Variovorax paradoxus: one gene and its partners. Each later gene encodes a partner of the first gene's protein in a complex. Links are inferred from orthologs where the notes say so. Each region holds a gene or a part of one and is shown in the gene's direction. Other genes may lie near its edges. The genes, in order: dnaX, dnaN, GOQ09_RS13305 and holA.

Region 1 (5,608 bases):
ATGCAGCGTGCGCGCGGGCACTCGTCGATCCGCACGAAGCGGCGGACGTCCCACATCAGGAAGCCGGCGTCCAGCTGGTCGCGCTTGAGCCGGCTGCCGATCCAGCGCGCACCCCAATGGCCCAGCGCCATCACGATGGGGCGCAGCTCCTCGCCCGCTGCGGTCAGGTGGTATTCGGCCGTGCTTCCGTCGCCATTAACCCGTTTGACGACGCCCACTTCCTCCAGCTTGCGCAGGCGCTGGGCCAATAGCGAGCCCGACATGCGCGGCACGCCGCGCCGGATGTCGTTGAAGCGCGTGCTGCCGCACAGCAGTTCGCGCACGACCAGCGGCGTCCAGCGCTCGCACAGCACCTCGGCGCCGCGCGCCACAGTACAAAACTGGCCGTAGTCGATCATGGCGTCAATTTAGTCCTTGAGGCGCGCCGAGGCCAGTACAAATTCTGGACTGGCGAAGCTTGGGCCGCGCGGCCATTCTTGAGACTCCCTCACTCGATGGAGACACATCATGGAAACCGCCACAGCCGCGCCGGCATTCAACGCCGCCGCCTTCAAGACCACCACGCGCGCTCAGTGGCAGGCCGCCGCCGAGGCCTGGCACCGCTGGGGACCGTTTCTCGGCCGCTGGCTGGGCGATGCGACGGAAACCATGTTCGATCTGGCCCGCATCGGGCCCGGCAGCCGGGTGCTCGACGTTGCCGCCGGCGCGGGCGAGCAGTCGATCGGTGCCGCGCGGCGCGCGGGCGCCAGTGGTTACGTGCTTGCCACCGACATCGCGCCGGCCTTGCTTGAGCGCGCGGCGGCGGATGCCAAGGCCGCGGGACTGTCGAACCTCGAGACCCTCGAACTCGACGGCGAGGCGCTCGACACGCTGCCTGCCGGCAGCTTCGACGCGGCAATCAGCCGCGTGGGCCTGATCTACTTCCCCGACCAGCAGCGCGCGCTTGCCGGCATGCGGCGCGCCTTGCGTCCGGGCGGGCGGGTGTCGGCGGTCGTCTACTCGACCCCCGAGCGCAACGCGTTCTTCTCGATCCCCGTGAAGATCATTCGCGAACGCGCGCGGCTCCCTGCGCCGCTGCCGGGTCAGCCCGGGCCCTTTTCGCTCGGTGCCGAGGGCGCGCTCGAGGCCGCGTTTGCCAAAGCCGGCTTGCGCGACATCGAAGTGCGCCGGGTGCCGTCGCCGGTGCGGCTGGCGAGTGCGGCCGAATGCGTGCGCTTCGAACGCGAGTCCTTCGGAGCGCTGCACCAGATGATGGTCGGGCTCGATGAGGCCGAGCGCGCGAGCACCTGGGATGCCATCGAAGAGGCGCTGCGCCAGTTCGAAGGCAGCGAAGGCTTCGTCGGGCCATGCGAAATGCTGGTCGGCGCGGGAAGCGCGTGAGGGTGGGAGTGGGGCTTAGAGCCCCTCTTGCAACGCGCAAGTTCTTGTCTTGAGAACTCGCGGTTTTTTGATGTTAGGTTGACGAGCCTTACCCCTGGCACTGACTACGCAGTTAGGGCTGCTTGGTTCCCCACCTGACCCGGTTGGCCACTTCACCATGCAGGGAGGCCCGTCAGCACTTATTGTAACCCCCCAGGCTGCGCGCACTTCGTGTCGCTTCGCCCACCCCTCTGCTGGCGGGCTATACCGGCGGCCGGCGGAGCCGGCTCCGCGGTATCCCGCGAAAAAGGCAGGGCTTTTTAGATTGCGGGGGAGGGCCGGGGACCGGCTCCGCGCCTTTTAGAATGCCCCCAATGTCTTATCTCGTGCTCGCTCGCAAGTTCCGTCCGAAAACCTTTGGCGAGATGGTCGGTCAGGGGCACGTGGTGCAGGCGCTCGAGAACGCGTTGACCACGCAGCGCCTGCATCACGCCTACCTTTTTACCGGCACGCGGGGCGTGGGCAAGACCACGGTGTCGCGCATCCTGGCCAAGTCGCTCAACTGCCAGGGTCCGGATGGGCAGGGCGGCATCACGGCCACGCCTTGCGGGGTGTGCCAGGCCTGCAAGGACATCGATTCGGGCCGCTTCGTTGATTACACCGAACTGGACGCGGCCTCGAACCGCGGCGTGGACGAGGTGCAGTCGCTGCTCGAGCAGGCGGTTTACAAGCCGGTGCAGGGGCGCTTCAAGGTCTTCATGATCGACGAAGTGCACATGCTCACCAACACCGCGTTCAACGCGATGCTGAAGACGCTCGAAGAGCCGCCCGAATACCTCAAGTTCGTGCTGGCAACGACCGATCCGCAGAAAGTGCCGGTCACGGTGCTGTCGCGCTGCCTGCAGTTCAATCTGCGGCCCATGGCGCCTGAAACGGTGCTCGAACACCTGACGAGCGTGCTGCAGACCGAACAGGTACCGGCCGAACCGCAGGCGCTGCGCCTTTTGGCTCGCGCGGCGCGTGGCTCGATGCGCGACGCGCTGTCGCTCACCGACCAGGCGATTGCCTTCGGCAACGGCGAACTGCTCGAAGCCGGCGTGCGGCAGATGCTCGGCAGCGTGGACCGAGGCCATGTGTTCAAGCTGATCGAGGCGCTGGCGCTGGGTGACGGCAAAACGGTGGTCGATACCTCCGAGGCGCTGCGGCGCGACGGCATGTCGGCTGCCTCTACGCTGGAAGAAATGACGGCCGTGCTTCAGGCCATGGCCGTGCTGCAGGCGGTGCCTTCGCGCGCGGAGTCGGCCGATTCGGCCACCGACCCCGATGCGGCCGATACAGCCCGCCTGGCATCGCTGATGCCGGCAGACGAAACCCAACTGCTCTATAGCCTGTGCCTGCACGGCCGCGGCGAGCTGGGCCTGGCGCCCGACGAGTATGCGGCGCTGACGATGGTGCTGCTGCGGCTGCTGGCCTTCAAGCCTTCGGGCGCGGCCACTTCCTCATCGGCCCCTTCGGCTTCAGCGGAAAAAAAAACTCTGAATGACGCCCCACGGGCGGTTTTGGCGCCCACGGCGGCACCTGCGGCTCGGGTTGCACCGGTAGCCGAGGCACCCGCTCGGGCTGCCGCACCGGTGCCCCCGCAAGCCGATGCGGCACCGGCGGGCCAGCGCCTTGCGGTGGTGAGCGAACCGGTGCGGCAGGGCGGGCCGCCGAGGCCGCCCCCTTCGGCGGAGGCGCCGATTGGCGAAGACAGCCCCAGGGTGCTCGCGGTGCCGATTCGCGTACAGCCGCCGCCGGGCCAGCGGGACGTGCCTCGGCCCGACGGGCAGCGCGCCCCCGCAGCGCCCATTCCCCCCAGCGAAGACGGCGATTTCTGGCATGCCACCGTCACGCAGATGATTGCGGCCGAGAGCATCAATGCCCTGGCGCGCGAGCTTGCGCTGCAGTCGCAACTTGTGGCGCGCGACGTCGACCAGTGGATACTGCGCGTGGAGCGTGAACTGCTCAACCAGCCTTCGGCGCGCGAGAAGCTCGCCGACGCGCTCGCGGCCTTGGGCCACAGCGTGAAGCTGGCGATTGAAATCGGCGGCGTGGTCGACAGCCCCGCGCGCCGCAACAAGCACGCGGCCGACGAACGCCAGCGTGTGGCCGAAGAGGCGATTCGCAACGACCCCGAGGTGCAGATGCTGATGCGCGAATTCGATGCGAAGATCGTGCCTGGAACGCTCAAGCCCGCCTGAGCGCCGTCTCTTATCCTTCCCCATTTTTTCCAACCAACAATCAGGACCAACGATGTTCAACAAAGGACAACTGGCCGGCCTCATGAAGCAGGCGCAGGCAATGCAGGACAACCTCAAGAAGGCCCAGGAAGAGCTGGCCACCATCGAGGTCGAAGGCGAATCGGGTGCCGGCCTGGTCAAGGTCGTGATGACCTGCAAGCACGACGTCAAGCGCATCACCATCGACCCGAGCCTTCTGGCCGACGACAAGGACATGCTCGAAGACCTGGTGGCCGCCGCCTTCAACGCCGCGGTGCGCAAGGCCGAGGAAACCAGCGAACAGAAGATGGGCAAGCTCACGGCCGGCATGCCGGGCCTGCCGCCCGGCATGAAGCTGCCGTTCTGAGCCGTTGATGGCCGACGCCAGTTCGCTCGACGCATTGGTCGATGCGTTGCGCCGCCTGCCCGGTGTCGGCGTGAAGTCGGCCTCGCGCATGGCTTTTCATTTGCTGCAGCACGACCGCGAAGGCGCACAGCTGCTCGCGCGTGCCCTGCAGCAGGCGGCCGGCAACGTGCGGCATTGCGAGCGCTGCAACACCTTCACCGAGGCGCCGGTCTGCAACGTGTGCCTGGACCCGCGCCGCGACGCGAGCAAGCTCTGCGTGGTCGAAACGCCCGCCGACCAGGCCGCGCTCGAGCGCACGGGTGCATTCCGCGGCTACTACTTCGTGCTGATGGGCAAGCTCAGTCCGCTCGACGGCATCGGGCCCAAGGACATCGGCCTGCAGAAGCTCTTCGACCGCGCGCTCGACGGCACGGTCAGCGAGGTGATCCTTGCCACCAACTTCACGGCAGAGGGCGAAGCCACCGCGCACGTGATCGGCGAAGCCCTCAAGCAGCGCGGCCTCAACGTGACACGGCTTGCGCGCGGCGTGCCGGCGGGCAGCGAACTCGAATACGTCGATCTCGGCACCATCGCGCATGCGCTGGTAGACCGCAGGTAGGCACAGACAACCGACATGACTCTTTCACTGCTGACGATTGCCTACTGGTGCGTGTTCATTGCCTGCGGCCTGCCGTACCTGGCGGCATGGATCGCCAAGGTCGGCAGCTTCGGGCCGCGCGACAACATCCAGCCGCGCGATTGGGCCGCAAAGCAGAGCGGCTGGCGCGCACGCGCGAACAGCGCGCAGGCCAACAGCTTCGAAGGGCTGCCGTTCTTCATCGGCGCGGTGATCATTGCGCATCAGCTCGGTGCGGCGCAGGCAAGGCTCGACATGCTTGCGGCTGCATATGTCGTCTTGCGCGTGATCTACATCGCGGTGTACATCAAGGGCATCGGCAGCGTGCGCAGCGCAGTGTGGGCACTCGGATTCCTGGTCAACATCGCGATTCTTTTCGTCGCGCGATAGGCGCACCAAGCCATCGGAAGAGGCCTCGTAGAGGTCTTCATGTTTACGTAAAAACCCGCACGGGATGACCCCGATGCAGGCAACGTGGGCGCACCCCTAAGCTCGATTCAGTTCACCAGAATCAAAGAGCCCGCAGGACCGCTCCATGCTCCATCGCAGAACCCTCATCACCGCCTCCGCAGTCGCTGCCGCAGCAGTTGCGCTGCCGCGGGTCTTTGCGCAAGCCAAACTCGAGAAGACGAAGATTTCCATCGCAGTCGGCGGCAAGGCGGCCTTCTACTACCTGCCTCTCACCATCTCCGAGCAGCTCGGCTACTTCAAGGCCGAAGGCCTCGAGGTCGAGATTTCCGACTTTGCCGGCGGTGCACGCGCGCTGCAGGCCGTGGTGGGCGGCTCGGCCGACGTGTGCTCCGGCGCCTACGAGCACACCATCAATCTGCAGGCCAAGAACCAGTTCTTCCAGGCCTTCGTGCTGCAGGGCCGCGCACCGCAAATCGCGGTGGGCGTGTCGACCAAGAACATGGCGGGCTACGCCGGCATTGCCGACCTGAAGGGCAAGAAGATCGGCGTCTCGGCGCCGGGCTCGTCCACCAACATGGTGGCCAACCTCGTGCTCTC
Region 2 (5,519 bases), 2.6 Mb from region 1 along the record:
CAGGTCACCGACGACCTTTCGCGCATGACGGTGTTCGTTGCCAACCGCTTCAAGCTCGACTGGATCCGCGCCCAGTACGCCGGCAAGATTGCCGCCATGGCCGAGAAGATGTACGGCCAGCCGGTGGCAGTTGAGTTAGCGCTTGCTCCGCGTGAAGCGCCCGTGCGCTCTGCACCCATTGCCGTCCTGGCGGAAACCGACGTGCCGCGCGACATGGCCGGCCCTGGGGAGGAGCCGGCCGCGGCCGGCTTCAAGAACCGGCTGAATTCGGGCCTGACTTTCGACACCCTGGTGGAGGGCACGGCCAACCGCATGGCGCGTGCCGCGGCCATGCACGTGGCCGGCATGCCGGGCCATCTGTACAACCCGCTGTTCATCTATGGCGGCGTCGGCCTGGGCAAGACCCACCTGATGCACGCTGTGGGTAACCGGCTGCTCGCCGATCGGCCCGATTCCAAAGTTCTCTACATCCATGCCGAGCAGTTCGTCTCGGATGTGGTCAAGGCCTATCAGCGCAAGACCTTCGACGAGTTCAAGGAACGCTATCACTCGCTCGACCTGCTCCTGATCGACGATGTGCAGTTCTTCGCCAACAAGGACCGCACGCAGGAAGAATTCTTCAATGCGTTCGAGGCCCTGCTGGCCAAGAAGTCGCACATCGTGATGACCAGCGACACCTATCCCAAGGGCCTGGCCGACATTCACGAGCGGCTGGTTTCGCGCTTCGATTCGGGCCTGACGGTCGCCATCGAACCGCCCGAACTCGAAATGCGCGTGGCCATCCTGATCAACAAGGCGCGCGCCGAATCGGCCGAAATGCCGGAAGAGGTGGCCTTCTTCGTTGCCAAGAACGTGCGCTCCAACGTGCGCGAGCTCGAAGGCGCGCTGCGCAAGATCCTGGCTTACTCGCGCTTCAACCAGAAAGAAATCTCGATCGCCCTGGCGCGCGAGGCGCTGCGCGACTTGCTGTCGATCCAGAATCGGCAGATCTCGGTCGAAAATATCCAGAAGACGGTGGCCGACTACTACAAGATCAAGGTCGCCGACATGTACAGCAAGAAGCGCCCGGCCAGCATTGCGCGGCCACGGCAGATCGCGATGTACCTGGCCAAGGAACTCACCCAGAAGAGCCTGCCGGAAATCGGCGAGCTGTTCGGCGGGCGCGATCACACAACGGTGCTGCATGCGGTGCGCAAGATCTCGGGCGAGCGCCAGCAGCTCACCGAACTGAACCAGCAACTCCACGTGCTCGAACAAACGCTCAAGGGCTGACCCCGGATGTCATCAAGAAAGCCACCCGCAACAGCGGAGAATGGCGTCTTACAAGCGGATTCAAAGAGATAAAAGAGAAGAGGAAGAAGACATGATCGTTTTGAAGGCAACCCAAGACAAAGTCCTCGCCGCGCTGCAGTCGGTGGCAGGCATCGTGGAACGGCGCCATACCCTGCCTATCCTGGCCAACGTGCTGATCCGCAAGACCGGCGGCCAGCTGCAGCTCACAACCAGCGACCTCGAGATCCAGATCCGCACCACGGCCGAGCTTGGCGGCGACGAAGGCAACTTCACCACCACCATCGGCGCGCGCAAGCTCATCGACATCCTGCGCACCATGCCGGCCGACCAGACCGTGAGCCTCGAGTCGAGCGCGAGCAAGCTGGTGCTCAAGGGCGGCAAGAGCCGCTTCACGCTGCAGTCGCTGCCGGCAGAAGACTTTCCGCTGGTGCAGGAAGCCGCCAACTTCGGTCCCGTGTTCAGCGTGCCGCAAAAGACGCTGAAGGACCTGCTCTCGCAGGTTTCCTTTGCCATGGCCGTGCACGACATCCGCTACTACCTCAACGGCATTCTGTTCGTGGCCGAAGGCAAGCAGCTGAGCCTGGTGGCCACCGACGGCCACCGCCTGGCGTTTTCGTCGGCCACGCTCGACGTCGAAGTGCCGCGCCAGGAAGTGATTCTTCCGCGCAAGACCGTGCTCGAAATGCAGCGCCTGCTGTCGGATGCCGAAGGCGCCATCGAGATGCAGTTTGCGAACAACCAGGCCAAGTTCAGCTTCGGCGGCATGGAGTTCGTCACCAAGCTGGTCGAGGGCAAGTTCCCCGACTACAACCGCGTGATTCCCAAGAACCACAAGAACAGCGTCACGCTCGGCCGCGCGCCCCTGCTGGCCAGCCTGCAGCGCACCGCCATCCTGACGAGCGAGAAGTTCAAGGGCGTGCGCCTGAACATCGAGCCCGGCACGCTGCGCATCGCCTCCAACAATGCCGAGCAGGAAGAAGCACAGGACGAGCTCGACATCGACTACGGCGGCGACGCCATCGAGATCGGCTTCAACGTGACCTACCTGATCGACGCTCTCGCCAACATGGGCCAGGACATGGTCAAGCTGGACCTGGCCGACTCCAACAGCTCCGCCCTTTTGACCATCCCCGAGAACGCATCCTTCAAATATGTCGTGATGCCGATGCGGATCTAGAAGACAGAAAACACAGCGCCTTGCGCAGACAGCCCGCGGCCCTCCGCGGGTTTGCGCTTTCAAGAGGCAGGAAAAGCAGGCCGCCAAGGCCCGAAAAATCCCGTGAATGCCGTGAGAGATAGAGGAATATCCGAATGAGTGCAGAAGAAAACAAGCCCGAAGTACCCCACACCGAACCGGTCTACACGCCCGAGATCGAGAGTGCGGTGCCGATCGAGATCACGCCCGCCGACACCAGCTACGGCGAAGGCTCGATCACGATCCTCGAGGGGCTCGAGGCGGTGCGCAAGCGCCCCGGCATGTACATCGGCGACACCTCCGACGGCACGGGCCTGCACCACCTGGTGTTCGAGGTGGTCGACAACTCCATCGACGAAGCGCTGGCCGGCCATTGCGACGACATCGTCGTCACCATCCACAGCGACAACTCGATTTCCGTTACCGACAACGGCCGCGGCATTCCCACCGGCGTGAAGATGGACGACAAGCACGAGCCCAAGCGCTCGGCGGCCGAAATTGCGTTGACCGAGCTGCACGCCGGCGGCAAGTTCAACCAGAACAGCTACAAGGTGTCGGGCGGCCTGCACGGCGTGGGCGTGAGCTGCGTGAACGCGCTGAGCGTGATGCTGCGCCTGGTGGTGCGCCGCGAGGGCAAGATCCACGAACTCGAATTCAGCCGCGGCTTCGTGCAGGACCGCCTGCTCGAGACCGTGAACGGCGTCGAGGTCTCGCCCATGAAGATCATCGGCGACACCGACAAGCGCGGCACCGAGGTGCACTTTCTGCCCGACACGGAAATCTTCAAGGAGAACAACGATTTCCACTACGAAATCCTCTCCAAGCGCCTGCGCGAGCTGAGCTTTCTGAACAACGGCGTGCGCATCCGCCTGAAGGACGAGCGCACCGGCAAGGAAGACGACTTTTCGGGCGCCGGCGGCGTGCGCGGCTTTGTCGAGTTCATCAACAAGGGCAAGACCGTCCTGCATCCGAACTCGTTCTACGCAGCGGGCGAAAAGCCGGCCGACACCTACGGCGGCATTCCGGGCACGCACATCGGCGTTGAAGTGGCCATGCAGTGGAACAGCGGCTACAACGAGCAGGTGCTGTGCTTCACCAATAACATCCCGCAGCGTGACGGCGGCACCCATCTCACGGGCCTGCGCGCCGCGATGACCCGCGTCATCAACAAGTACATCGAAGAGAACGAGCTGGCCAAGAAGGCCAAGGTCGAAGTCACCGGCGACGACATGCGCGAAGGCCTGTGCTGCGTGCTGAGCGTGAAGGTGCCCGAGCCCAAGTTCTCCAGCCAGACCAAGGACAAGCTGGTGTCCAGCGAAGTGCGCGCGCCGGTGGAAGACATCGTCGGGCGCCTGCTCACCGATTACCTGCAGGAACGCCCGAACGACGCCAAGATCATCTGCGGCAAGATCATCGAGGCCGCCCGCGCCCGCGAAGCCGCGCGCAAGGCCCGCGAAATGACGCGCCGCAAGGGCGTGCTCGACGGCATGGGCCTGCCCGGCAAGCTGGCCGACTGCCAGGAAAAGGACCCGGCGCTGTGCGAGGTCTACCTGGTGGAGGGCGACTCCGCAGGCGGCTCCGCCAAGCAGGGCCGCGACCGTAAGTTCCAGGCCATCCTGCCGCTGCGCGGCAAGATCCTGAACGTGGAAAAGGCGCGCTACGAGAAGCTGCTCACCAGCAACGAAATTCTCACGATGATCACGGCACTGGGCACCGGCATCGGCCGCGCCGGCGCCACCACCGCTGGCGGCGGGGCGGACGACTTCAACGTCGCCAAGCTCCGCTACCACCGCATCATCATCATGACCGACGCCGACGTCGACGGCGCGCACATTCGCACGCTGCTGCTCACGTTCTTCTACCGGCAGATGCCGGAGCTGGTCGAGCGCGGCCACATCTACATTGCGCAGCCGCCGCTCTACAAGGTGAAGGTCGGCAAGGAAGAGCAGTACCTGAAGGACGGCCCAGCGCTGGACGCCTTCCTGCTCAAGGTGGCGCTGAAGGATGCGAGCATCGAGACCGGCGGGCCCAACTCGACCACCCTGAGCGGCGACACGCTGGCCGAGCTCGCGCGCAAGCACCAGCTGGCCGAAGCCGTGATCGCGCGCCTGCGCAACTTCATGGATGCCGAAGCGCTGCGCGCCATTGCCGACGGCGTGGCGCTCGACCTGGACACCACGCCCGCGGCAGAGGCTTCGGCCGTGGCGCTGCAGGCCAAGCTGCGCGAGCTCAACACCACCGGCGTGCCCGCCGAAGTGAGCAGCGAGTTCGACGCCCGCACCGACAAGCCGCTGCTGCGCATCAGCCGCCGCCACCACGGCAACATCAAGAGCAGCGTGCTCACGCAGGACTTTGTGCACGGTGCCGACTACGCCGCGCTCGCCGAAGCCGCCAACACGTTCCGCAACCTGCTGAGCGCTGATGGCGCCATCGTGCGCCGCGGCGAGGGCGAGCGCGCCAAGGAAGAAAAGGTGGCCGACTTCCGCATCGCGATGAAGTGGCTCATCGGCCAGGCCGAAAACGCCACCTCGCGCCAGCGCTACAAGGGCCTGGGCGAAATGAACCCCGCACAGCTATGGGAAACCACCATGGACCCGACCGTGCGCCGCCTGCTGCGCGTGCAGATCGACGACGCAATCGAAGCCGACCGCGTGTTCACGATGCTGATGGGCGACGAGGTGGAGCCGCGGCGCGAGTTCATCGAGCAGAACGCGCTGCGGGCTGCGAATATCGACGTCTGAGTGTCAAGGCTTCCCTCCCGGGGAGATTTTTTGACATAGCCGCGCGACCAAGACCACAGGCCTAAAGACGCGCTGCAGGCAACCGCGGACCAGCAGCGCGTGCGATTGCAGACCGAGGCCAAGGACAGCAAGGCGGTTGGGCCTGCCTCAAGTAAAGTTCATGAGCACTCAGGTCAGCGAGTCGACAGACAGCGCAAGGATACCGATCAGGCTCAGCAGGCTCGCATAAATATTGACTCTGGTGGGGCGCTCTCGGAGAACGGCCATACCGATCAAAAACGATACAACCA
Region 3 (5,697 bases), 240 kb from region 1 along the record:
GCTTGAGCGTGGCGGCCAGAATGTCCTTGCTGCAGACCAGCAGCACCAGGTCGGGCTGCGGCCGAATACCTATGAAGCTGGCAATCACGCGGCCCTTGGCGGTGCAAAGGGCGGCCAGGCGAGCCTCGGTGGCGCCGAGCAGCGAAAAATCCTGCGTGAGCTGGCCGTGCAGGAAGCCGGCCGCATCCGGTCCTTCGGCGCGAATCACGCCAAGGTGCGAGAGGGCGGTAACACCATTGAGAACGACAGTAGTCATCGCTGAATTATCATGGTCGAAGCCGATCCGTCCGGCTTGCAGGGAAACTTGCCGTTGTTCCCGCAGGGCCACCGACTTTTCGCACCGAATCCCCGATTCGTTTTTCCTCTTCCTGTCATTCCATCGGACCCGTGCGCCGCTTCTTTCTTACGCTCTTTCTGCTTGCCGCACTGGGTGCGCTCGGCCTTGGCGCCGCCGGACTGTGGTGGGTGCACCAGCCGCTCAAGCTGCCCGCGCCCAGCCTCGATCTTTCCGTGGAACCGGGCACCACGCCGCGCGGCGTGGCGCAGGCGGTGGCCGATGCCGGCGCCGACGTGCAGCCGCAGCTGCTTTATCTGTGGTTCCGCCTTTCTGGGCAGGACCGCCAGATTCGCGCCGGCAGCTACGAGTTGGAGCGCGGCATCACGCCCAAGATGCTGCTCAACGTGCTGGTGCGCGGCGAAGAAGCCACGCGCAGTCTGGTGCTCGTCGAAGGCTGGAACTTCCGGCAGGTGCGCGCCGCCCTTGCCAAGGCCGAGCAGCTCAAGCCCGAGACCGTCGGCCTGCCAGACGACGCGCTGATGGCCAAGCTCGGCAGGCCCGGCGTGCACCCGGAAGGGCGCTTTTTTCCGGACACCTACACCTATTCGAAGGGCTCCACCGACATCGCGCTGCTGCAGCGTGCCATGCGGGCCATGGACAAGAAGCTCGAAGCCGCCTGGGCAGCCCGGGCGGCCGATTTGCCGATCAAAACGGCTGATGAGGCGCTTATTTTGGCGAGTATTGTCGAGAAGGAGACAGGCAAGGCCAAAGACCGCTCCGAGATTGCGGCCGTGTTCGTCAACCGCCTGCGCACTGGCATGCCGCTGCAAACCGACCCGACCGTCATCTACGGCCTGGGCACCACCTTCGACGGCAATCTGCGCAAGAAAGATCTGCAGGCCGACACGCCCTGGAACACCTACACCCGCGGCGGCCTGCCGCCCACGCCCATTGCCATGCCGGGCAAGGCCGCGCTGCTGGCTGCGGTGCAGCCGGCGCAAAGCAAATCGCTGTACTTTGTCTCGCGCGGCGATGGCACAAGCCAGTTCAGCACCTCGCTCGACGAGCACAACCGCGCGGTCAACCGTTACCAGCGCGGGGGCGGTGGCAGCAATGGCGAACCCAAACCGAAGGTTGCGCAATGAGCGAAGGCCTGTTTCTCACGCTCGAGGGAATCGACGGCGCGGGCAAGTCCAGCCATCTGGACGCGATGGAAGCGCTCCTGAAAGCGCAGGGCCGCACGGTCGTCCGCACGCGCGAACCCGGCGGCACGCCGCTGGCGGAAACCTTGCGCGGGCTCATCCTCGAGCAGCCGATGGACCCGCTGACCGAGTCGCTGCTGGTGTTTGCGGCGCGGCGGGATCACGTCACGCGGGTGATAGAGCCAGCGCTGGCCCGCGGCGACGTGGTGCTGTGCGACCGCTTCACCGACGCCACCTTCGCCTACCAGGGCGCGGGCCGCGGCTTCGATGCGCAGGTGCTGTCCACGCTGGAGCAATGGGTGCAAGGGGGCAGGGGAGCGGCAGGGTTGCTGCAGCCCCACATCACGCTGTGGTTCGACCTGACGCCCGAAATTGCGGCCGAGCGGCTGGCCGGAGCACGCTTGCCCGACAAGTTCGAAGCCCAGCCGGTCGAGTTCTTCCGGCGTGTGGCGGCGGGCTACGCGGCCCGTGCGGCCGCCGATGCGCAGCGCTTCGTTCGCATCGACGCCAGCCAGACGCGCGACCAGGTCTGGCAGCAAGTCGAAACGGCGCTTGTCGCGCGTGGCGCGCTGACACCCGCGACTGGAGTCACGCGATGAGCACGCCGCAGCTTTCGCCCTGGCTCCGCCGGCCGCTCGCAGAGCTGCTGCGCCAGCGCGGCCATGCCTGGCTGCTGCAGGGGCCGTCGGGCCTTGGCCAATACGAACTCGCGCTGGCGCTCGCCGCTGCCTGGCTTTGCGAACAGCCCAAGGTGGAAGAGGGCGGCACCGCCTGCGGCCAATGCCCCAGCTGCCACGCCATCGAGGTTCGAACCCATGCCGACCTTTGCGTGCTGATGCCCGAGGTCGCCATGCAGGAACTCGGCTGGCCACTCGACGAAAAAGCCCAGGCCGACATCGACGACAAGAAGCGCAAGCCCAGCCGAGAGATCCGCGTCGAGGCCATGCGCGACGCGGTCGGCTTTGCCCAGCGCACCAGCGCCCGCGGCCGCGGCAAGGTGGTGCTGGTTTACCCCGCCGAGCGCATGAACACCATCACCGCCAACGCACTGCTCAAGACGCTCGAAGAGCCGGTCGGCGACGTTCGCTTTGTGCTGGCCAGCGAGGCGGCATGGCAACTGCTGCCGACCATTCGCAGCCGCTGCCTCGGCTTTACGCTGCCATGGCCCGCAACGGCCGAAGCCGAAGCCTGGCTGGGCGCCCACGACGTGCCCGCGGCCGACGCAACGGCCTTGCTGCGTGCGGCCGGCGGCCGGCCCAGCGACGCGCTGCGGCTCGCGCGCTCCGGCCAGTCGCCCAAGGCCTGGTCGCTGCTGCCCAAGGCAGTGTTGCGCGGCGACGTCGCCGCGCTGGCGGACCAGGCGCCCTCACAAGCCATCGGTGCGCTGCAAAAGCTCTGCCACGACCTGATGGCCGTTGGCAGCGGTGCCGAACCCCGATTCTTCGAGGCGGCAGACCTGCCGGCAGCGGTGCCTTCGCACCTGGCGCTGGCGCGCTGGTCCAAGTCGCTTGCCCATGCGGCAAGAACCGCCGAACACCCTTTCAATGCGGGGCTCATGCTGGAAGCGCTTGTGAGCGAGGCGCGAACCACCCTAAACTCTGCTCCTCGCCGACCATGAACCAACCAGCCGCCCCTGCCGCCGCCGCAACGCCTCAACGGCCGAGCGTGATCCAGCTCGCCATCAAGGAAAAGGGTGCGCTCTACGCCGCCTACATTCCGCTGTTTGCCGAAGGCGGCATCTTCATTCCGACCTCGCGCGAATACCGGCTGGGCGACGACGTCTACGTGCTGCTGACGCTGCCTGAAGACCCGCAGCGCTATCCCGTGGCCGGCAAGGTTGCGTGGATCACACCGCAGCGCGCCGCCGGCAACAGGGCGCCGGGTGTCGGCGTCCGCTTTCCGTCCGACGAAAAGTCGCGCCAGCTCAAGGCGCGCATCGAGGCGGCGCTCGGTGGCTCGATGGCCTCCGACCGTCCCACACAGACTATCTAGGCTCCCCCCAGGCTGCGCGCACTTCGCGTCGCTACGCCAGCTCCCTCCTGAGGGCGGCACCAGAGGCCCGGCAAAGCCGGTTCCTCGGTGTCCCTGGCATCAGCCAGACAATCAGCGCCATGTTTACCGATTCCCACTGCCACCTCACATTCCCCGAATTCGCGGACCAGATGCCGCAAATCCGCGCCGCCATGGCCGAAGCGCAGGTCGACCGGGCCCTGTGCATCTGCACCAAGCTGGAAGAGTTCGATGACGTACAGGCCCTGGCGGCCCGCTACGACAACTTCTGGGCCAGCGTGGGCGTGCACCCCGACAACGAGGACATCGCCGAACCCACCCTCGACGACCTGGTTCGCCGTGCCGCCTTGCCCAAGGTAGTGGCCATCGGCGAAACCGGCCTCGACTACTACCAGATGGAAGAGCGCAAGGGCGGTCGCAGCATTTCGGACATGGAATGGCAACGCGACCGCTTTCGCGTGCACATTCGCGCCGCCCAGCAAACCCGCATGCCGCTGGTCATTCACACCCGCGAAGCCTCGGCCGATACGCTGGCCATCCTGAAGGAGGAGGGCGAAGACGGCTCCGGCAGGGCCGCAGGCGGCGTGTTCCATTGCTTTACCGAAACCGCCGAAGTCGCCCGTGCGGCGCTCGACCTGGGTTTCTATATTTCGTTTTCAGGCATCCTGACCTTCAAGAAGGCGCAGGACCTGCGCGATGTGGCGGCCTTCGTACCGCTGGACCGGATGCTGATTGAAACCGACAGCCCCTATCTGGCACCCGTGCCGTATCGCGGCAAGACCAACAATCCGTCGTACGTGCCGTACGTTGCGAAGCAGATCGCCGACCTGCGCAAACTGCCCGTCGAAGCAGTCGCAGAATCCACCAGCGAGAACTTCGAAGCGCTGTTCAAGGGAGTCAAAACCAAATGAAGAAATACATTAAGAAGTTTGCGTATCTAGCTGTCGTTGCAGCAACTTTTTCTGCGCATGCGGGTTCGTTCGAAGATTTTTTTCGGGCCGTGCGCGGAGACAATGCCAGCGGCGTGCGAACCCTGCTGCAGCGCGGCTTCGACCCCAACACGCGCGACGAACACGGCCAGACCGGCTTGATCATCGCCCTGCGCGAACCGTCGCCCAAGGTCGCCCAGGTGCTGCTCGAGTCGCCGCAAACCGACGTCGACATTGCCAACGCCAAGGACGAAACCCCACTGATGCTGGCCGCCATCAAGGGCCAGCAGGACATCGTCGCCCAGCTGCTCAAGCGCGACGCCGCCGTCAACAAGCCCGGCTGGACGCCGCTGCACTATGCCGCCAGCAGCGGCCAGCTGAGCATCATGAAAGTGCTGCTCGACAACTACGCCTTCATCGATGCGCAGTCGCCGAACGGCACCACGCCGCTCATGATGGCCGCGATGTACGGATCGACCGAAGCCGTGAAGCTGCTGCTGGCCGAAGGCGCGGACACCACGATGAAGAACCAGCTTGGCATGACCGCCGTCGACTTTGCGGCCAAGGCCAATCGGCCGGAAGCCGCACAACTCATCACGGCTGCGGCTGGCGCAAAGCCGAGCCCTCAAGCGATTCCCAAAGACGGTAAATGGTGAGTTCCGCGGCCTAATTGGCCGCGGCTTGCGCATCAGGCACTGTGCCGCTTTCCCTCGATACGAGGGCTGAATCCGGCGCGCCGGCACAGGTCCGGCAAAACACCCAAAAGGGCGCCTGCACAGTCATGCGAGACTCTGCGGAGAAGGAGAAGCAGAGATGAATACGTTTTTATTCATGGTCTTTTTGTTGGCCATCGGGCTGCTGGTGTTCGTGGCGCTCGCAAGAAAAAGGTCTGCGCAAAGCAGCAGCGGCTTTGTAGACAAGCCCAAGGCACGGCCGCCGCTGACTGCGCGCGAACAAGCCATGTACAACCGCCTCGTGCAAACCCTGCCAGACCTTGTGGTGCTGCCGCAGGTCAGCTTCGGGGCGTTGCTTACGGCCCGCACGCGCGCCGCACGAAGCTCGTTCAGCCGCAAGATCGCAGACTTTGTCGTATGCGACCGTTCATTCAAGGTCGTGGCCGTGGTGGCTCTCGGCGACAAGAACAGCAAGGGCAAGTCGCAGCGCGACCTGGACCGGGATGCGTTGCTGGTAGAGGCCGGGTACCGCGTGCTGCGATATCCGCGCGTGCCGGATGTGCACCGTGTAGAGGCTGATTTCGATCCGACGATGGCTTCTGTGA
Region 4 (5,519 bases), 2.1 Mb from region 1 along the record:
GCGCGCCGACACCATCATGGGCGTGACCTTCTGCGCCGTGGCGCCCGAGCATCCACTGGCTGCGCACGCCGCCACGCTCGACCCCAAGGTCGCGGCCTTCATCGAGGAATGCAAGGCCGGCGGCACTACCGAGGCCGAGCTCGCCACCCAGGAGAAGAAGGGGGTGCCCACGGGCCTGACCGTGACGCACCCGATCACCGACGAACAGGTGCCGGTGTGGGTGGGCAACTACGTGCTCATCAACTACGGCGACGGCGCCGTGATGGGCGTGCCCGCGCACGACGAGCGCGACTTCGCCTTTGCCAACAAGTACGGCATCGAGATCATCCAGGTGGTGCTGGTCGACGACGAGCCCCACTTCGACTATCACAAGTGGCAGGACTGGTACGGCGACAAGCAACGCGGCGTGACCATCAACTCCGACAACTTCAGCGGGATGAGCCACAAGGAGGCCGTGGCCGCCGTGGCGCATGCGCTGGGCCAGAAGGGCCTTGGCGAAATGCAGACCACCTGGCGCCTGCGCGACTGGGGCGTGAGCCGCCAGCGCTACTGGGGCACGCCGATCCCGATCATCCATTGCGACGAGCACGGCGCGGTGGCGGTCCCCGAGAAGGACCTGCCCGTGGTGCTGCCGACCGACTGCGTGCCCGACGGCTCGGGCAACCCGCTGGCCAAGCACGAAGGCTTTCATGCCGGCGTGGTCTGTCCCGTGTGCGGCAAGGCCGCGCGGCGCGAGACCGACACGATGGACACCTTCGTCGACAGCTCGTGGTACTTCATGCGCTACTGCGACCCGAAGAACGACGAGGCGATGGTGGCCGGGGGCGCCGACTACTGGATGCCGATGGACCAGTACATCGGCGGCATCGAGCACGCGATTCTTCACCTGCTGTATGCGCGCTTCTGGACCAAGGTGATGCGCGACCTGGGCCTTGTGAAGGTCGACGAGCCCTTCAGCAAGCTGCTCACGCAGGGCATGGTGCTGAACCACATCTACTACCACCGCGACGAAAAAGGCGGCAAGAACTACCATCCGCCGCTGGAAGTGACGCCCGTGCTCGACGCGCAGGGCCGCATCGTCGGCGGCACCACCGGCGACGGCACCAAGGTCGAGTACGGCGGTGTCGGCAAGATGGGCAAGAGCGAGCGCAACGGCGTCGACCCGCAGGACCTGATCGAGAAGTACGGCGCCGACACCGCGCGCCTGTACACCATGTTCACCGCGCCGCCGGAAGCCACGCTCGAGTGGAACGACGCGGCCGTCGAAGGCAGCTACCGGTTCCTGCGCCGGGTGTGGAACTTCGGCGTGGCGCAGGCGGACGTGCAACCGGCAGCCATCGGCGGCCAGTCTTTCGGCAAGAACGCCCAGGCGCTGCGCCGCGAGGTGCACACGGTGCTGCGCCAAGTCGACTACGACTACCAGCGCATGCAATACAACACGGTGGTGTCAGGTGCGATGAAGCTGCTCAACGCGCTCGAAGGCTTCAAGCCCGATGGCAGCCCTGCCGATGCGGCCGCGCTGCGCGAAGGCTTCGGCATCCTGCTGCGTTGCCTGTATCCCGCCACGCCGCACATCGCCTTCCAACTCTGGCAGCAGCTCGGCTACGACAAGGAACTGGGCGGCCTGCTGGACGCACCCTGGCCCGTGGTGGACGTGAGTGCGCTCGAGCAGGACGAGCTCGAGCTCATGCTCCAGGTCAACGGCAAGCTGCGCGGCGCGCTGCGCGTGCCGGCCGGCGCTTCCAAGGCCGAGATCGAGCAGCTCGCGCTTTCCTGCGACGACTTCGTCAAGTTCGCGGAAGGCGCACCGGCCAAGCGCGTCATCGTGGTGCCCGGCCGCCTGGTCAACGTGGTCATTTGAGTAACGACACAAGCATGAACAATCGAATTGCCTCGCTGCCGCGCCGCGGCTTTCTACTGGGCCTGTCCGCCGCGGGCGCGAGCCTTGCGCTGGCCGGCTGCGGGTTCGAGCTGCGCAAGGCGCCCGTGTTCGCGTTCAAGACGCTGGCCGTGTCGGGCAATTCGGAGCTCATCAACCGGCTGCGCCGCGAAATGCGCGCTGCCGGCACCGTGACGCTGGTGCCGCCTACCGAGGCGCAGACCGCCGATGCGATCCTCGAGATTCTTGGCGAGAACCGCGACCGCATCGTGATATCGACCAACTCGGCGGGCGCGCTTCGCGAGCTGCAACTGCAGCTGCGCGTGCGCTTCTCGCTGCGCACGCCGGGCGGCAAGACATTGCTGCCGCCGACCGAGGTGTCGCAGACGCGCGACCTGAGCTTCAACGAAACCAACGCGCTCGCGAAAGACGGCGAGGCCGAACTGCTGTACCGCGACATGCAGGCCGACATCGCGCAGCAGTTGATGCGGCGCTTGGCGGCCGTCAAGGAACTCTAGGCGCAAGCCTGCGCCTGCCGCGATCCGATGCAACTTGCCAGCGCCCAGCTCGGGCCCCACCTGCAAAAGGGGCTGAAGTCCCTCTACACGATCCACGGCGACGAGCCGTTGCTCGCGCAAGAGGCCGCGGATGCCATTCGCGCTGCGGCGCGCACGCAGGGCTACACCGAGCGCAGCTCGTACACCGTGGCCGGCGCGCACTTCGACTGGAGCGCGGTGCTTGCGGCGGGCGGTTCGCTCTCGCTCTTCGCGGACAAGCAGATCGTCGAGATCCGCATTCCCTCGGGCAAGCCCGGCAAGGACGGCAGCACGGCGCTGCAGCAGCTGGCCGAAGCGGCGCAGGGCAACGACAGCACGCTGACGCTGGTGATGCTGCCGCGGCTGGACAAGGCCACGCGCACGGGCGCCTGGTTTTCGGCGCTCGAGAACAACGGCGTGAGCATCCAGGTCGATCCCATCGAGCGCGCCGCGCTGCCGCAGTGGATCGCACAGCGCCTGGGCGTGCAGGGCCAGCGCGTGATGCCGGGCGACGAAGGCCAGCGCACGCTGCAGTTCTTTGCCGACCGCGTCGAGGGCAACCTGCTCGCGGCGCACCAGGAAATCCAGAAGCTCGCCTTGCTGCATCCGGCGGGCGAACTGAGCTGGGAGCAGGTCGAGGCCGCGGTCAACAACGTGGCGCGCTACGACGTGTTCAAGCTGTCGGAGGCCGTCCTGGCCGGCAATCCGCAGCGCGTGGCGCGCATGCTCGACGGGCTGCAGGCCGAGGGCGAGGCCGAGGTGCTGGTGCACTACACGATTGCCGAGGACATCCGTGCGCTCAAGCGCGTGAAGGACGCCATGGCCTCGGGCCGGCCGCTGCCCATGGCGCTGCGCGAAAACCGCATCTGGGGCCCGCGCGAGCGCGCCTTCGAGCGCGTGCTGCCAAGGCTCGACGACCGCATGCTGGCCCGGCTGCTGCGCGCCGCGCATGTGGTGGACGGCATCTGCAAGGGCCTCAAGCAGCCCGATTGGCCCGCCAGCGGCTGGCAGGCGCTGCAGCGTCTGGCCCTGATGCTGTGCCGCGCCTGCAGCAGCGGCCCAGCTCCCGCTCGCTGAGGGAGATGGGACAACACCCAAGGGATGCAAAGCCCGGGGTTGATCCAAATGCAGGAAAATGCCGACATGAACGCGTTCAACGTCAGCGAGCACATGCAGGCCCTTGGCCTGCAAGCCAAATCCGCCGCATTCCTCATGGCCCGTGCGGATGCAGCTACCAAAAACAGAGCATTGAAGGCCCTGGCCAAGCGCCTGCGCGAAGCCGGCCCCGGCCTTTCCGAGGCCAACCAGAAGGACCTGGAGCGCGCCACGGCCGCGGGCCTGTCGGCCCCGATGGTCGACCGACTCAAACTCACGCCCAAGGTCATCGAGACCGTGGCGCAGGGCTGCGAGCAGCTCGCGGGCATGGCGGACGTGATCGGCGAGATCATCGGCATGAAGCAGCAGCCCAGCGGCATTCGCGTGGGCCAGATGCGCGTGCCCATTGGCGTGTTCGGCATGATCTACGAGAGCCGCCCCAACGTGACCATCGAAGCCGCGAGCCTGGCCATCAAGAGCGGCAACGCGGCGATCTTGCGTGGCGGCTCGGAGGCCATCGAATCGAACAAGGCGCTGGCGCTGCTGGTGTCCGAGGCGCTGGCCGAGGCCGGCCTGCCGGTCGAGGCGGTGCAATTGGTGCAGACCACCGACCGCGAGGCCGTGGGCCAGCTCATCGCCATGCCCGAGTTCGTGGACGTGATCATTCCACGCGGCGGCAAGGGCCTGATCGAGCGCATCAGCCGCGATGCCAAGGTGCCGGTCATCAAGCACCTGGACGGCAACTGCCACGTCTACGTGGACGACACGGCAGAGTTTGAAATGGCGCTGCGCATCGTCGACAACGCCAAGACCCAGAAATACAGCCCCTGCAACGCGGCCGAGGGCCTGCTGGTGTCGGCGGCGGTGGCCGAAGACTTCCTGCCCCGCATTGGGGCCATCTTTGCGGCCAAGGGCGTGGAAATGCGCTGCGACCCGGTCGCGGCCCGCATCCTGCGCGCGGACGATGCCGTCGGTTCAAGCGGAAAAATCGTCGATGCGGTCGAGTCCGACTGGTCCGAGGAATACCTTGCCGCGGTGATCAGCATCAAGGTGGTCGAGGGCGTCGATGAGGCCATTGCGCACATCAACCGCTACTCGAGCCATCACACCGACGCCATCGTCACGCGCGACCACGTTCATGCGCAGCGTTTTCTGCGCGAGGTCGATTCGGCGAGCGTCATGGTCAATGCGAGCACACGCTTCGCAGACGGTTTCGAGTTTGGCCTGGGGGCCGAGATCGGCATCAGCACCGACAAATTCCATGCGCGCGGGCCGGTCGGCATCGAAGGGCTGACCTCGCTCAAGTATGTGGTGCTTGGGCAGGGCGAAGTCCGGAGTTGATGCACCGAAGGCGGGCGGATTGAACCAAGACTGCCATACGTAGTCTTGTCATTGGGGCGGCCACCCCCAAATCCTACAATTCCGCTCTACCTTCAAGTACAAAACCAACAAGGCCGCCGCATGGTTCCGCATCTCGTCACCGCCCTGACCGGCCCGATCAACGAACTGGAGCAGCGGGTACTCGACTCGACGCCCGCCATTGAGCGCTGGTTCCGGCTCGAATGGATGGAGCACACGCCGCCGTTCTACAGCGCCGTCGACATCCGCAACGCCGGCTTCAAGCTTGCGCCGGTCGACACCAATCTTTTCCCGGGCGGCTGGAACAATCTCACCAAGGAGATGCTGCCGCTGGCGGTGCAGGCCGCGCAGGCCGCCATCGAGAAGATCTGTCCGGAGGCGCGCAACCTGCTCGTCATTCCCGAGAACCACTCGAAGAACACCTTCTATCTCGCCAACATTGCGCAACTGGTGCGCATCTTCCACATGGCGGGACTCAACGTGCGGGTGGGGTCGATCGATCCGGCAATCAAGTCGCCCAAGAAAATCGAACTGCCCAACGGCGAAACCGTGTGCCTGGAGCCTGTGGTGCGCAGCAAGCGGCGCCTGGGGCTCAAGAACTTCGACCCCTGCACCATCCTGCTCAACAACGAGCTTTCGGCCGGCACGCC

Evidence for each region.
Region 2: the proteins of dnaX (region 1) and dnaN are in contact, whole or in part, in a cryo-EM structure (PDB 8GIZ), measured with the Escherichia coli proteins. The link is inferred for Variovorax paradoxus from one-to-one orthologs.
Region 3: the proteins of dnaX (region 1) and GOQ09_RS13305 are in contact, whole or in part, in a cryo-EM structure (PDB 8GIZ), measured with the Escherichia coli proteins. The link is inferred for Variovorax paradoxus from one-to-one orthologs.
Region 4: the proteins of dnaX (region 1) and holA are in contact, whole or in part, in a cryo-EM structure (PDB 8GIZ), measured with the Escherichia coli proteins. The link is inferred for Variovorax paradoxus from one-to-one orthologs.

Annotation. Positions count from the first base shown.
Region 1 is NZ_CP046622.1:2,639,377-2,644,984, forward strand. Bases 1,257-4,166 are described here. They hold dnaX (DNA polymerase III subunit gamma/tau), read left to right. Parts: upstream 1,257-1,733; coding sequence 1,734-3,599; downstream 3,600-4,166. Other genes in these bases: GOQ09_RS12230 (class I SAM-dependent methyltransferase), read left to right, coding at 1,257-1,380; GOQ09_RS12245 (YbaB/EbfC family nucleoid-associated protein), read left to right, coding at 3,652-3,984; recR (recombination mediator RecR), read left to right, coding at 3,992-4,166. Also shown: GOQ09_RS12225 (winged helix-turn-helix transcriptional regulator), read right to left, coding at 1-398; more of GOQ09_RS12230, read left to right, coding at 508-1,256; more of recR, read left to right, coding at 4,167-4,582; GOQ09_RS12255 (MAPEG family protein), read left to right, coding at 4,598-4,990; GOQ09_RS12260 (ABC transporter substrate-binding protein), read left to right, coding at 5,136-5,608. UniProt on the Escherichia coli protein: Part of the beta sliding clamp loading complex, which hydrolyzes ATP to load the beta clamp onto primed DNA to form the DNA replication pre-initiation complex.
Region 2 is NZ_CP046622.1:109-5,627, forward strand. What follows is about bases 596-3,416. They hold dnaN (DNA polymerase III subunit beta), read left to right. Parts: upstream 596-1,363; coding sequence 1,364-2,470; downstream 2,471-3,416. Other genes in these bases: dnaA (chromosomal replication initiator protein DnaA), read left to right, coding at 596-1,272; gyrB (DNA topoisomerase (ATP-hydrolyzing) subunit B), read left to right, coding at 2,605-3,416. In the rest of the region: more of dnaA, read left to right, coding at 1-595; more of gyrB, read left to right, coding at 3,417-5,229; GOQ09_RS00020 (DMT family transporter), read right to left, coding at 5,398-5,519. UniProt on the Escherichia coli protein: Confers DNA tethering and processivity to DNA polymerases and other proteins. Acts as a clamp, forming a ring around DNA (a reaction catalyzed by the clamp-loading complex) which diffuses in an ATP-independent manner freely and bidirectionally along dsDNA.
Region 3 is NZ_CP046622.1:2,877,770-2,883,466, forward strand. The notes cover bases 1,087-4,085. They hold GOQ09_RS13305 (DNA polymerase III subunit delta'), read left to right. Parts: upstream 1,087-2,074; coding sequence 2,075-3,097; downstream 3,098-4,085. Other genes in these bases: mltG (endolytic transglycosylase MltG), read left to right, coding at 1,087-1,422; tmk (dTMP kinase), read left to right, coding at 1,419-2,078; GOQ09_RS13310 (PilZ domain-containing protein), read left to right, coding at 3,094-3,471; GOQ09_RS13315 (TatD family hydrolase), read left to right, coding at 3,591-4,085. Outside these bases: GOQ09_RS13290 (YgfZ/GcvT domain-containing protein), read right to left, coding at 1-256; more of mltG, read left to right, coding at 388-1,086; more of GOQ09_RS13315, read left to right, coding at 4,086-4,400; GOQ09_RS13320 (ankyrin repeat domain-containing protein), read left to right, coding at 4,397-5,074; GOQ09_RS13325 (DUF2726 domain-containing protein), read left to right, coding at 5,232-5,697. UniProt on the Escherichia coli protein: Part of the beta sliding clamp loading complex, which hydrolyzes ATP to load the beta clamp onto primed DNA to form the DNA replication pre-initiation complex.
Region 4 is NZ_CP046622.1:499,009-504,527, forward strand. What follows is about bases 1,638-4,458. They hold holA (DNA polymerase III subunit delta), read left to right. Parts: upstream 1,638-2,424; coding sequence 2,425-3,492; downstream 3,493-4,458. Other genes in these bases: leuS (leucine--tRNA ligase), read left to right, coding at 1,638-1,861; lptE (LPS assembly lipoprotein LptE), read left to right, coding at 1,876-2,397; GOQ09_RS02345 (glutamate-5-semialdehyde dehydrogenase), read left to right, coding at 3,559-4,458. In the rest of the region: more of leuS, read left to right, coding at 1-1,637; more of GOQ09_RS02345, read left to right, coding at 4,459-4,851; gshA (glutamate--cysteine ligase), read left to right, coding at 4,972-5,519. UniProt on the Escherichia coli protein: Part of the beta sliding clamp loading complex, which hydrolyzes ATP to load the beta clamp onto primed DNA to form the DNA replication pre-initiation complex.